Regions from separate parts of the Enterobacter sp. JH25 genome, predicted to be linked through region 1. Evidence: predicted binding sites of a transcription regulator. Region 1 holds the regulator's gene; each other region holds the start of a gene.
The links. The regulator CRP, encoded in region 1, controls carbon source genes, mostly activating them, when cyclic AMP is high. The targets are predictions, from matches to a motif close to ATGTGANNNNNNTCACAT.
Positions count from the first base shown of each region.

Region 2: the regulator CRP is predicted to act here: its motif matches at 1,178-1,195, upstream of azuC (stress response protein AzuC).
Region 3: the regulator CRP is predicted to act here: its motif matches at 971-988, upstream of deoC (deoxyribose-phosphate aldolase).
Region 4: the regulator CRP is predicted to act here: its motif matches at 1,814-1,831, upstream of yrbN (protein YrbN).

Region 1 is NZ_CP091319.1:4,265,999-4,269,121, reverse strand. Features, by position in the region: gene L2Y28_RS20630 (YccS/YhfK family putative transporter) at 1-942, opposite strand, end outside; gene crp (cAMP-activated global transcriptional regulator CRP) at 1,000-1,632, opposite strand; gene L2Y28_RS20620 (OsmC family protein) at 1,943-2,347, shown strand; gene L2Y28_RS20615 (phosphoribulokinase) at 2,433-3,123, opposite strand, start outside.
Region 2 is NZ_CP091319.1:2,764,764-2,767,886, reverse strand. Features, by position in the region: gene L2Y28_RS13300 (MFS transporter) at 1-1,032, opposite strand, end outside; gene azuC (stress response protein AzuC) at 1,247-1,330, shown strand; gene L2Y28_RS13290 (DUF2766 family protein) at 1,437-1,688, shown strand; gene L2Y28_RS13285 (anaerobic C4-dicarboxylate transporter) at 1,769-3,112, opposite strand.
Region 3 is NZ_CP091319.1:647,864-650,986, forward strand. Features, by position in the region: gene L2Y28_RS03160 (YjjI family glycine radical enzyme) at 1-855, opposite strand, end outside; gene deoC (deoxyribose-phosphate aldolase) at 1,119-1,898, shown strand; gene deoA (thymidine phosphorylase) at 1,999-3,123, shown strand, end outside.
Region 4 is NZ_CP091319.1:4,089,538-4,092,660, reverse strand. Features, by position in the region: gene pnp (polyribonucleotide nucleotidyltransferase) at 1-735, shown strand, start outside; gene nlpI (lipoprotein NlpI) at 846-1,730, shown strand; gene yrbN (protein YrbN) at 1,838-1,918, shown strand; gene L2Y28_RS19660 (DEAD/DEAH family ATP-dependent RNA helicase) at 1,911-3,123, shown strand, end outside.

The sequences.
Region 1 (3,123 bases):
CCCGACCGGGTTATCCGCGTGCTGACGCGCAATCTTTTCCAGCGCGCCGAGCTGTTTGTCCATGTTAAAGCGCGTCGGATAGCGGTGATAGAGGATATCGTCAGCCAGCACCCGCAGGCGCGCCGCGACGGTCTGCGCGTTCCAGCGGATCACCGCTTCCGCATGGCTGCGCTCCACCAGCTTTTGCACCTCTTCCGGATTATGAAGGCTGACGGAAATATGCTCCTGCAAATCCAGCCCGACCTGGAAGGTACGCAGCAGCCGCTTATATTCATGATTTTTGTTGGCGGCAAGCATGTGCAACTGCTGATAGCACTGGCTGATCAGATCCACCACTTTTTGCTGGCGTGCCAGCAGCGGCGGCAGGGATTTTTCCGGGTCGGTATGTTGCGTGAGCAGGGTGTATTTTGCTTCGCAGTATTCAGCAAGCTGCACGTAGAGCAGGCTCAGGGATTCGCGAAGCGGCTGTTCCCGCCACAACCAGAACCAGAACCAGTTAAACAGCCCGTACCACAGCGTGCCGAGGGCGTAGATCAGCAATGGCTCCCACACCGGCATATTGCCCGCAAGGCTTAAGGTGAAGATGGCGGCAATCAGCGACGCGGGAAGCAGGCGGGCGTGCAGCGAGCTGATTTCAGCGGTTACGCCAAGCGTCATCGCCAGCACGGTCAGGATCAGCGGCAGAGGAATGTCGCGGGCCAGTAAGAGTTGCACGGCAAGGCTACAGCCGGCAAACAGGCAGCCGCCAATAATCAGGCGTTTGAAAAAGCGTTTATGCGGGGTGTCCAGACCGGCAATGTTGCAGCAGGCGGGCACGAGGGAAAACAGCAGGCCTTGCTGAAGATGTCCGAGGATCAGGCCCACGGCCACGGGAAGACACAACACCAGCGTTTGTCGCAGTGCGTAGTTAACTTCCGGGTGATAGATCAGCCTGCGCCACATAAGGAGTAGAGACAAAAACGGCGTGCCACCCTGCGGCGGCACGCCGTTTTACCGGAATTAACGGGTCCCGTAAACCACGATGGTTTTACCGTGGGCGGAGATCAGGTTCTGGTCTTCCAGCATCTTCAGGATACGGCCCACTGTTTCACGGGAGCAGCCGACGATCTGACCGATTTCCTGGCGGGTAATTTTAATTTGCATACCGTCAGGGTGGGTCATGGCGTCTGGCTGTTTCGCCAGGTTCAACAGAGTCTGCGCGATACGACCGGTCACGTCCAGGAAGGCGAGGTTACCCACCTTCTCAGAGGTCACTTGCAGACGGCGTGCCATCTGGGAAGAAAGACGCATCAGGATGTCAGGGTTGACCTGAATCAGCTGACGGAATTTCTTGTAAGAAATTTCAGCCACTTCACATGCTGTTTTTGCACGAACCCAGGCGCTACGTTCCTGGCCTTCTTCAAACAGGCCCAGTTCACCGATAAAATCGCCCTGGTTCAGATAAGAAAGGATCATCTCTTTCCCTTCTTCATCTTTGATCAGCACGGCCACCGAGCCTTTAACGATGTAATACAACGTTTCCGCTTTTTCACCCTGGTGAATCAGCGTGCTCTTTGATGGGTACTTATGAATGTGGCAATGAGACAAGAACCATTCGAGAGTCGGGTCTGTTTGCGGTTTGCCAAGCACCATGCGCTGTTATCCTCTGTTATAAGCTGTCACCAGAGTCATAAGATGCATCCGGACTCTGGGGTTGCAATCGAATTCTTACCCATACCTGGGAAGTCGGCTGTCGTAACGTTTCGCAGCCAGTAAAGTTTGATGTCCTCTGCATACATGTGTAACGTCAATGTATTACTGTAGCATCCAGAGTGTTTTAGCATAGCTTTCGCCGCGTGTCTCCTGGTGTCTCGCTTCAGCATGACGCAGGTCGCCTTCCGTTGCGAGAAATGTAACGTACACGTAATCTGTCATAAAAAATGCAACGTTGGAGTGAGTGAATATGCAAGCGCGTGTGAAATGGGTTGAAGGGTTAACGTTCCTGGGCGAGTCTGCTTCCGGGCACCAGGTTTTGATGGATGGGAACTCCGGCGATAAAGCTCCAAGCCCGATGGAAATGGTGCTGATGGCGGCAGGTGGATGCAGTGCGATCGACGTGGTGTCGATCCTGCAAAAAGGCCGTCATGACGTGACCGATTGTGAAGTGAAGCTGACGTCAGAACGTCGCGAAGAGGCGCCACGTCTGTTCACGCATATTAATCTGCACTTTATCGTCACCGGCAAAGAACTGAAGGATGCGGCGGTCTCGCGTGCGGTTGACCTGTCAGCGGAGAAATACTGCTCTGTGGCGCTAATGCTGGAGAAAGCGGTAAACATCACCCATTCGTATGAAGTGATCGAGGCTTAATTTTTGGCGGGTGGCGCTTCGCTTACCCGCCCTACAAAAGCACGCCCGTAGGCCCGGTAAGCGCAGCGCCACCGGGCAAAACAACTCACGCGATTTGCTTTCCTTCCATCAGCCGCTGCACCAGCGGTGTCATGATCAGCTCCATTGCCAGCCCCATTTTTCCCCCGGGCACCACTAACGTATTCATGTGCGAAATAAACGAACCCTGTAGCATCGCCAGCAGCCAGGGGTAATCAATGCCTTCCAGGTTGCGGAAGTGGATCACCACAAAGCTCTCGTCCAGGGAAGGGATGCTTTTTGCCGCGAACGGGTTGGAGGTGTCCACGGTGGGGACGCGCTGGAAGTTAATGTGGGTTCGGGAGAACTGCGGCGTCAGGAAGTTGATGTAATCTTCCATGGAGCGCACCACCGAGTCCATGACCGCCTCTCGCGAATGGCCGCGCTCGCTCATGTCACGCGTCAGCTTCTGGATCCACTCAAGGTTAACAATCGGCACCACCCCCACCAGCAAATCCACGTGGCGCGCCACGTCGTGCTGAGGCGTCACCACGCCGCCGTGCAATCCTTCGTAAAACAGCACGTCAGTCGGTTCCGGCAGCGGCTGCCAGGGCGTGAACGTGCCGGGGACCTGGTTCCAGGGCACGGCTTCATCGTAGGTGTGGAGATACTTGCGGGACTGCCCGGTACCGCTTTGCCCGTATTCACGGAAGGTTTGCTCCAGCAGGCCGAAGTCATTCGCCTCCGGGCCAAAATAGCTGATGTGTTTACCCAGATCG
Region 2 (3,123 bases), 1.5 Mb from region 1:
GACATTCAGTGAACCGTTAATCAGCAACAGCCGCTTAAACCCCAGGCTGCGGATCAGGGGCGTCGTTGCCGGTTTAATGGTGAGATTGCCTACGAAAACGGCCAGCACCAGCAGGCCAGAATGGAACGCGTCCATGCCAAAGCCGACCTGGAACATCAGCGGTAACAGGAACGGAACCGCGCTGATGGAGGCGCGAAACAGCGATCCGCCGTACAGGGTGACGCGAAACGTCGGCACTTGCATCGCATCGAGCCTGATCATCGGCCAGGTTGCCCGCTTAAAGTGGCGAAGCGCCAGGCTCAACGCGACGACACCGACGATAAACAGCGTGGCGGTTAATTCTGTCCGCAGAGGCTCTGCGCCCATCAACTCCATCGCATAAACCAGGCTCACCATGGCAAGGGTGGTGACCACAAAACCCGGCAAGTCAAACGGTCGGCGCGTATCTTCATGCAGGTCCGGAATGATTCGCAGTGCCAGCAAAATGGCGATTATCCCCAGCGGCACATTAATAAAGAAGATCCAGCGCCAGTCGGCATAGCTTGTAATGAACCCGCCCAGCGGCGGGCCGATGATCGGCGCGACCAGCGCAGGCCACGTCAGGGTGGCGATTGCCGTGATGAGCTGATGCTTTGGCGTTGTACGTAACACGGCCAGGCGACCCACGGGCACCATCAGCGCGCCACCCATGCCCTGGAAGACGCGCATTGCGACAAACTCCTCGAGCGTGGTGGACAGGCCGCAAAATACCGAGGCCAGCGTGAAGATCGCCAGCGCGAGGGCAAATACTTTTCGCGCGCCGAAGCGGTCGGCGATCCAGCCGCTGGCGGGGATCAGCACGGCAAGGGTGATCAGGTAGGCGCTGATGCCGATATTCAGATCCACGGCCTGTACGCCGAAGCTTTTTGCCATATCCGGCAATGCGGTGGCGACCACCGTCCCGTCCAGAAACTCCATAAAGAAAGCACCGGCCACCAGCAGTGCCGCTGGCGATAATCCACGGCTCTCTTTGCCGGATACGTTTTCACTCATTCTCTTCCTGCCCGCTCAAAAAATTTTATAAAAATTTACTGGAATTTATAAGTCTGTAACGTGCGGATTTATCGTGCCTTTTTTTAACAAACTGGCAGCACTGAGGGTTTATTAACCGTGATGCAGGTCACAAAATGGTTGATTTTTGTGATGGTGGTCATATTATAAGCGTATTGATAATAACACCTGCATAACACGTTACTGGAGCAACATAATGAAACTGCGCAAAATCCTGAAAAGCATGTGGGCTAACTACTGCACAACGTTTAAAGACGTCCCACCGGGTGCGATGTTCTGATAAAAAAACCTGCTTCGGCAGGTTTTTTTATGTCTGCGGACGACGAGAGGGAGATGGAAGGGCGTCTGTTTTGCTACTATGGCGGCCTTTGAATAAGGAGAACCCCATGTCACAAAACCTGAGCGCCGATCAGGAACTGGTATCTGACGTCGTCGCCTGCCAGCTGGTTATCAAACAAATCCTTGATGTGATTGACGTTATCGCGCCGGTTGAGGTACGCGAAAAGATGTCGACCCAGCTAAAAAACATCGATTTCACCAATCATCCTGCTGCGGCGGACCCGGTTACGCTCCGCGCGATCCAGAAAGCGATCGCGCTGATTGAACTGCGCTTCACGCCGCAGGGTGAGTCACACTAAAATAAACCGATGTTTTAAAATTAGAAACCGTTTTCTGATTTTACGTCGAAGGGCGACAGAGTCTGTCGCCCGCAGAAGGTTCAAAAGAACGTCTGCACCAGCAGATAGCTCACCACGCAGGCACAGCTGACGCCAATCAGACCCGGCAGAATAAAGCTGTGGTTGATGATGAATTTACCGATGCGGGTGGTGCCGGAGCGATCGAATCCAATACAGGCCAGATCGCTCGGATAGGTGGGCAGCACAAAGTAGCCGTAGGAGGCCGGGAAGAAGGCCACCAGCATTTTCGGATCGATGCCTAACATCAACCCCATCGGGGCGACCGCGGTCAAGGCCGCGGCCTGGCTGTTGACCAGTTTCGACACCAGAAACAACACGATGGCATACGTCCAGGGATGACTCTTCACTACCCCCTCCAGTGCCATTTTCAGTTCGTCGAGATGCGCCTGGAAAAAGGTATCGCTCATCCATGCCACGCCAAACACCGAGAAGATGGCGACCATCCCCGCCTTAAATACCGCTCCGTTTGAAATGGCCGACGCATTAACCTTACAGGTCATCAGCATGATGGCCCCGGCAATAAGCATCATCATTTGAATGACAAGGTTCATCGACAGGGCCGTCATTTTGCCTTTGATCTCAAACGCCGGACGCAACTCGGGCAACGCACCCAGCAGGACCACAACCGCAATCCCGGCGAAGAAGATCCACGTTGACCAGTAGGCCTGTTTAGGGAAACGCTGATCCATCAACGTCTCCGTTCCCCCATAGATAAACTCCCGCTGTTTCGGATCTTTCAGCTTTTCCTGAAATTCAGGATCGTCTGCGAGGTTTTTGCCCCGGCGCAGGCTCCACAGTGCCGCAATGGCGACGCCAGACAGTGAGGCCGGTACGGAAACGGCGAGGATTTCGAGGATCCCCCACGCGTGGCCGATACCGTGCTGCGCACCCAGAATTGAGACCAGCGAAACGACGGCCACGGAAACGGGGGAGGCGGTGATCGCCATCTGTGAGGCCACCGAGGCCACCGCCATCGGCCGTTCCGGGCGAATGCCTTTTTTCAGGGCGATATCCGCGATAATGGGAAACATAGTGTAGACGACGTGGCCGGTCCCGCAGAGAAAGGTCAACATCCAGGTGGTAAACGGCGCGAGAAGGGTGATGTGCTGGGGATGTTTTCGCAGCAGGCGCTCTGCGAATTGCATCATCACGTTCAGGCCACCGGCGGTCTGTAGTGTTGCCGCGCAGCCGATGACGGCGAGGATCGTGAGCATCACGTCAACCGGCGGTTTACCGGGTTGCAGACCAAAGACAAAACTCAAAATAAACAGGCCGATGCCGCTTATCAGCCCCAGGCCCATCCCGCCGAAGCGGGTACCTACCAGCAGGCAGAGGATAATGACAATAAACTCAATGGTGATCATGATGCTCCCTC
Region 3 (3,123 bases), 1.1 Mb from region 1:
AAAATCGCAGCGCGCATTAATGATCGCGATTTGTTGCTGGCAGTAGTGGGGAAGGGTACGGGTGAAAAAGTCTTCCGGTGAGCGGCTGTGCTCCGCAATCGCTTTCAGGTTAAGGCGCACCAGCGTGCTGCCGCCGCCCGCCAGCGGCAGGGAGTTGTAACAGCTCACCACGCCATAACGACCTTTTGTGAAAATTTTATCATTCACCGGGCCATTGGAAATATGCGGCTTACTGCACTCACAAATGTTTTTCGCCACGCTCAGCAGCAGATCGTCAGGGGTGACGTCCGGGTCGTAAATAAAGGTCAGGTTCGGCGCGACCTGCTTCAGATCTGCGTCCGCTCGCAAAATAGCACGCGTGACGGGCGTATCCGCCGGGCCGATATTGGCATGCATAAAGGCATCGGGCAGGGTTCTGTCCAGGTAACGCCAGAAACGTTTTATTCGGCTATCGATTTCATCCTGTGTTAGAATTTTAACATATGGGTTGAGTATCTCATCGAGCTGACCCAGATAGACTGGCATCGATGTGACGGACGGAACATGGTGATAAAGGATAGTGAGCAGTGAGAGGGCATCATCCAGATCTTTCGCCCCTTCCAGCTCCAGCCATTCTGAGCCGTTAGCCAGAAATTTAGCGTAGTCCGGCAGCACGTACCGCGGTTTGTAAGGCGCATGACCTTCGAACATGTCGCAGATGTATCCCTCGTCCAGCGCGGCGCGGGCCGCCTCTGGCAGAGCGGGATAGAACAGATTGTTCTCCGCTTCCAGCGCCAGAAAATGACGTTTTTGTTCCGGGGTTAACACCGGGCTGGTCACAATGTGCAGGCAACGTTGTTGCAGGGCGTCGGGCATGTTCAACTTCCTTGAGGGTTCTGCGGATGGTGAACGAATTGTAAGAAGCCAGCCTGCCGGGGCTTTTGATCCGACAGGGGGTATCGCTGTTTTTGTCGGCGGTTGACGCATGAAAGTTTGAAGAAGATCTCATTACAGTAATGCAAATTTGCACACAGTTTTCATTAACTGTGATGAATGTCGAAGTGTGGATGCGGGTGAATGTTAGAATACTCACAGACCCGCAAGGTAAAATTTATACGGCACTGCCGTTGGAGAATGTTATGACCGATTTAACTGCAAGCAGCCTGCGCGCGTTGAAACTGATGGACCTGACCACCCTGAATGATGACGACACCAATGAAAAAGTCATCGCCCTGTGCCATCAGGCAAAAACGCCAGTGGGTAATACCGCCGCCGTCTGTATCTACCCGCGTTTTATCCCGATTGCCCGCAAAACGCTGAAAGAACAGGGCACGCCGGACGTGCGCATTGCGACCGTGACTAACTTCCCGCACGGTAATGACGACATCGAGATCGCGCTGGCGGAAACCCGCGCTGCGATTGCGTACGGCGCAGACGAAGTTGACGTGGTTTTCCCGTACCGCGCGCTGATCGCCGGCAACGAGCAGGTCGGTTTTGACCTGGTGAAAGCCTGTAAAGACGCATGTGCGGCGGCAAACGTGCTGCTTAAAGTGATCATCGAAACCGGCGAGCTGAAAGAAGAGGCGCTGATTCGTAAAGCGTCTGAAATCGCTATCAAAGCGGGCGCGGATTTCATTAAAACCTCTACCGGTAAAGTGCCGGTCAACGCGACTCCGGAAAGCGCGCGCATCATGATGGAAGTTATCCGTGATATGGGCGTGTCCAAAACCGTTGGCTTCAAACCGGCAGGCGGCGTGCGTACCGCAGAAGACGCGCAGCAGTTTCTGGCGATTGCCGACGAGCTGTTCGGCGCCGACTGGGCGGACTCCCGCCACTACCGCTTCGGCGCGTCCAGCCTGCTGGCCAGCCTGCTGAAAGCGCTGGGTCACGGTGACGGTAAGAGCGCAAGCAGCTACTAAGTTTGAATTGCCGGGTGGCGCTACGCTAACCCGGCCTACAGGATCGTAGGGCGGGTCAACATACCCGCCGCCATTCACCCGATTCCGCATGGAGGTTACCGTGTTTCTCGCACAAGAAATTATTCGTAAAAAACGTGATGGTCATGCATTAAGCGACGAAGAGATCCGCTTCTTTATCAACGGCATTCGTGATAACACCATCTCTGAAGGGCAGATTGCGGCTCTGGCGATGACCATTTTCTTCCACGATATGTCGATGCCTGAGCGCGTGTCCCTGACCATGGCGATGCGAGATTCAGGAACCGTTCTGGACTGGAAAAGCCTTAACCTCAACGGCCCGATTGTGGACAAACACTCCACCGGCGGTGTGGGCGACGTGACCTCCCTGATGCTTGGCCCGATGGTGGCAGCCTGCGGCGGTTACATCCCGATGATTTCCGGGCGCGGCCTGGGTCATACCGGCGGTACGCTCGACAAACTGGAAGCCATTCCGGGCTTCGATATCTTCCCGGATGACAACCGCTTCCGCGACATTATTAAAGACGTTGGCGTGGCGATTATCGGCCAGACCAGCTCTCTTGCGCCAGCAGACAAGCGTTTCTACGCGACGCGTGACATTACCGCGACCGTAGACTCCATCCCGCTGATCACCGCCTCTATCCTCGCCAAAAAGCTGGCGGAAGGGCTGGACGCGCTGGTGATGGATGTGAAAGTGGGCAGCGGCGCGTTTATGCCGACCTATGAACTCTCTGAGGCGCTGGCTGAAGCGATCGTTGGCGTTTCCAACGGCGCGGGCGTGCGCACCACCGCACTGCTGACGGACATGAACCAGGTGCTGGCGTCCAGCGCCGGTAACGCCGTTGAAGTCCGCGAGGCCGTGCAGTTCCTCACAGGCGAATACCGTAACCCGCGCCTGTTCGATGTCACCATGGCGCTGTGCGTTGAGATGTTAATCTCCGGCAAGCTGGCCAAAGACGACGCGGAAGCCCGCGCGAAGCTTCAGGCTGTGCTGGACAACGGCAAAGCGGCGGAGATCTTTGGTCGGATGGTGGCGGCGCAGAAAGGCCCGACCGACTTCGTGGAAAACTACGCGAAATACCTGCCCACCGCGATGCTCAGCAAAGCGGTCTATGCGGACAGTGAAGGCTTTGTCTCGGCTATGGATACCCGCGCGCTCGGCATGGCGGTCGTGTCTATGGGCGGCGGTCGTCGTCAGGCATCGGAC
Region 4 (3,123 bases), 180 kb from region 1:
GTGAAAGAAGGCGACAACTTCGTTGTTCTGTCTGACATTCTGGGTGACGAAGACCACCTGGGTGATATGGACTTCAAAGTGGCGGGTTCCCGCGACGGTATCTCTGCCCTGCAGATGGATATCAAAATTGAAGGTATCACTAAAGAGATCATGCAGGTTGCTCTGAACCAGGCTAAAGGTGCGCGTCTGCACATCCTGGGCGTGATGGAACAGGCTATCAACGCACCACGCGGTGATATCTCTGAATTCGCTCCGCGTATTCACACCATCAAGATCAATCCAGACAAGATCAAAGATGTTATCGGTAAGGGCGGTTCTGTTATCCGTGCACTGACCGAAGAAACGGGCACCACCATCGAAATCGAAGATGACGGTACTGTGAAAATCGCAGCAACCGACGGTGAGAAAGCGAAATATGCTATCCGCCGTATCGAAGAGATTACAGCAGAAATCGAAGTGGGCCGTATCTACAATGGTAAAGTGACCCGTATCGTTGACTTTGGCGCATTCGTTGCCATCGGTGGCGGTAAAGAAGGTCTGGTACATATCTCTCAGATCGCTGACAAGCGCGTTGAGAAAGTGACCGATTACCTGCAAATGGGTCAGGAAGTACCGGTGAAAGTTCTGGAAGTTGACCGCCAGGGCCGTATCCGTCTGAGCATTAAAGAAGCAACCGAGCAGTCTCAGCCTGCTGCGGCGCCGGAAGCTCCGGCTGCCGAACAGCAAGGCGAGTAAGGTTGCCATTTGCCCTCCGCGCAGGCGGAGGGCTTATTATCAGGCAGGACGCCTTGTTAAGCCGCCGGGGGACAGGACGTTCATCCAATAGTTGTCTTCGGGAGTGGGAAATGAAGCCTTTTTTGCGCTGGTGTTTCGTTGCGACAGCTTTAACGCTGGCAGGATGCAGCAACTCTGCCTGGCGTAAGAGCGAAGTCCTCGCAGTGCCATTGCAACCGACTTTGCAGCAGGAAGTGATTCTGGCACGCATGGAACAAATACTTGCCAGTCGGGCTTTAACCGATGACGAACGCGCACAGCTTTTATATGAGCGCGGAGTGTTGTATGATAGTCTCGGTCTGAGGGCATTAGCGCGAAATGATTTTTCACAAGCGCTGGCAATTCGACCTGATATGCCTGAAGTATTCAATTACTTAGGCATTTATTTAACGCAGGCAGGCAATTTTGATGCTGCCTATGAAGCGTTTGATTCTGTACTTGAGCTTGATCCAACTTACAACTACGCGCACTTGAATCGCGGTATCGCATTGTATTACGGCGGTCGTGATAAGTTAGCGCAAGATGATCTGCTGGCGTTTTATCAAGACGATCCTAATGATCCTTTCCGCAGCCTGTGGCTTTACATCGTTGAGCAGAAGCTCGATGAGAAGCAGGCCAAAGAAGCACTGAAACAGCGCTTCGAGAAATCGGACAAGGAACAGTGGGGATGGAACATTGTCGAGTTCTACCTGGGCAACATTAGCGAAGCAACGCTGATGGAACGCCTCAAGGCGGACGCAACGGATAACACCTCGCTCGCTGAGCATCTCAGTGAAACCAACTTCTATTTAGGTAAGTACTACCTAAGTCTGGGGGATATGGACAGCGCTACGGCACTGTTCAAATTAGCGGTTGCTAACAACGTACATAACTTCGTTGAGCACCGTTATGCATTGTTGGAATTATCGCTCTTGGGCCAGGAGCAAGACGACCTGGCAGAATCGGACCAGCAATAGCTGACGACATAAACATCAGCCCGTAATCTTTTGATTGCCATCACCTTCACTGGTGAGGGCGTTGTTGTTCGTCAATACACCTAATTTGAGCCGGTTCACACTTTTCAATGAAAATTGCTAATCATTTTCACGATGAGCTAAGTAGACTGGCCGCCATTAATATCGAGGCACTTGTACTACATGGCTGAATTCGAAACCACTTTTGCAGATCTGGGCCTGAAGGCTCCTATCCTTGAAGCCCTTAACGATCTGGGTTACGAAAAACCATCTCCGATCCAGGCTGAGTGTATCCCACACCTGCTTTCTGGTCGTGACGTGCTGGGCATGGCCCAGACCGGTAGCGGTAAAACCGCAGCATTCTCGCTGCCGCTGCTGAACAACATTGATCCGGACCTGCGTGCACCGCAGATCCTCGTCCTGGCTCCAACCCGTGAACTGGCTGTTCAGGTTGCTGAAGCAATGACGGAATTCTCTAAACATATGCGCGGCGTAAACGTGGTAGCCCTGTACGGCGGCCAGCGTTATGACGTGCAGTTACGCGCCCTGCGCCAGGGCCCACAGATTGTTGTCGGTACGCCGGGCCGTCTGCTGGATCACCTGAAGCGCGGTACCCTGGACCTCTCTAAGCTGAGCGGCCTGGTACTGGATGAAGCAGACGAAATGCTGCGTATGGGCTTCATCGAAGACGTTGAAACCATCATGGCGCAGATCCCGGAAGGTCATCAGACCGCTCTGTTCTCTGCAACCATGCCAGAAGCGATCCGTCGCATTACCCGCCGCTTCATGAAAGAGCCGCAGGAAGTGCGTATTCAGTCTAGCGTGACCACTCGCCCGGACATCAGCCAGAGCTACTGGTCTGTATACGGCATGCGCAAAAACGAAGCGCTGGTCCGTTTCCTGGAAGCGGAAGATTTTGATGCGGCGATTATCTTCGTACGTACCAAAAACGCGACCCTGGAAGTGGCTGAAGCGCTGGAGCGTAGCGGCTATAACAGCGCAGCGCTGAACGGCGACATGAACCAGGCGCTGCGTGAGCAGACTCTGGAGCGTCTGAAAGACGGTCGTCTGGATATCCTGATTGCAACCGACGTGGCAGCACGTGGTCTGGACGTTGAGCGTATCAGCCTGGTTGTAAACTACGATATCCCAATGGACTCCGAGTCTTACGTTCACCGTATCGGCCGTACCGGTCGTGCGGGTCGTGCGGGCCGTGCGCTGCTGTTCGTTGAGAACCGCGAGCGTCGTCTGCTGCGTAACATTGAACGCACCATGAAGCTGACCATTCCAGAAGCTGAGCTGCCAAACGCAGAACTGCTGGGCAAACGCCGTCTGGAAAAATTCGCCGCGAAAGTACAGCAGCAGCTGGAAAGCAGCGATCTGGATCAGTACCGTG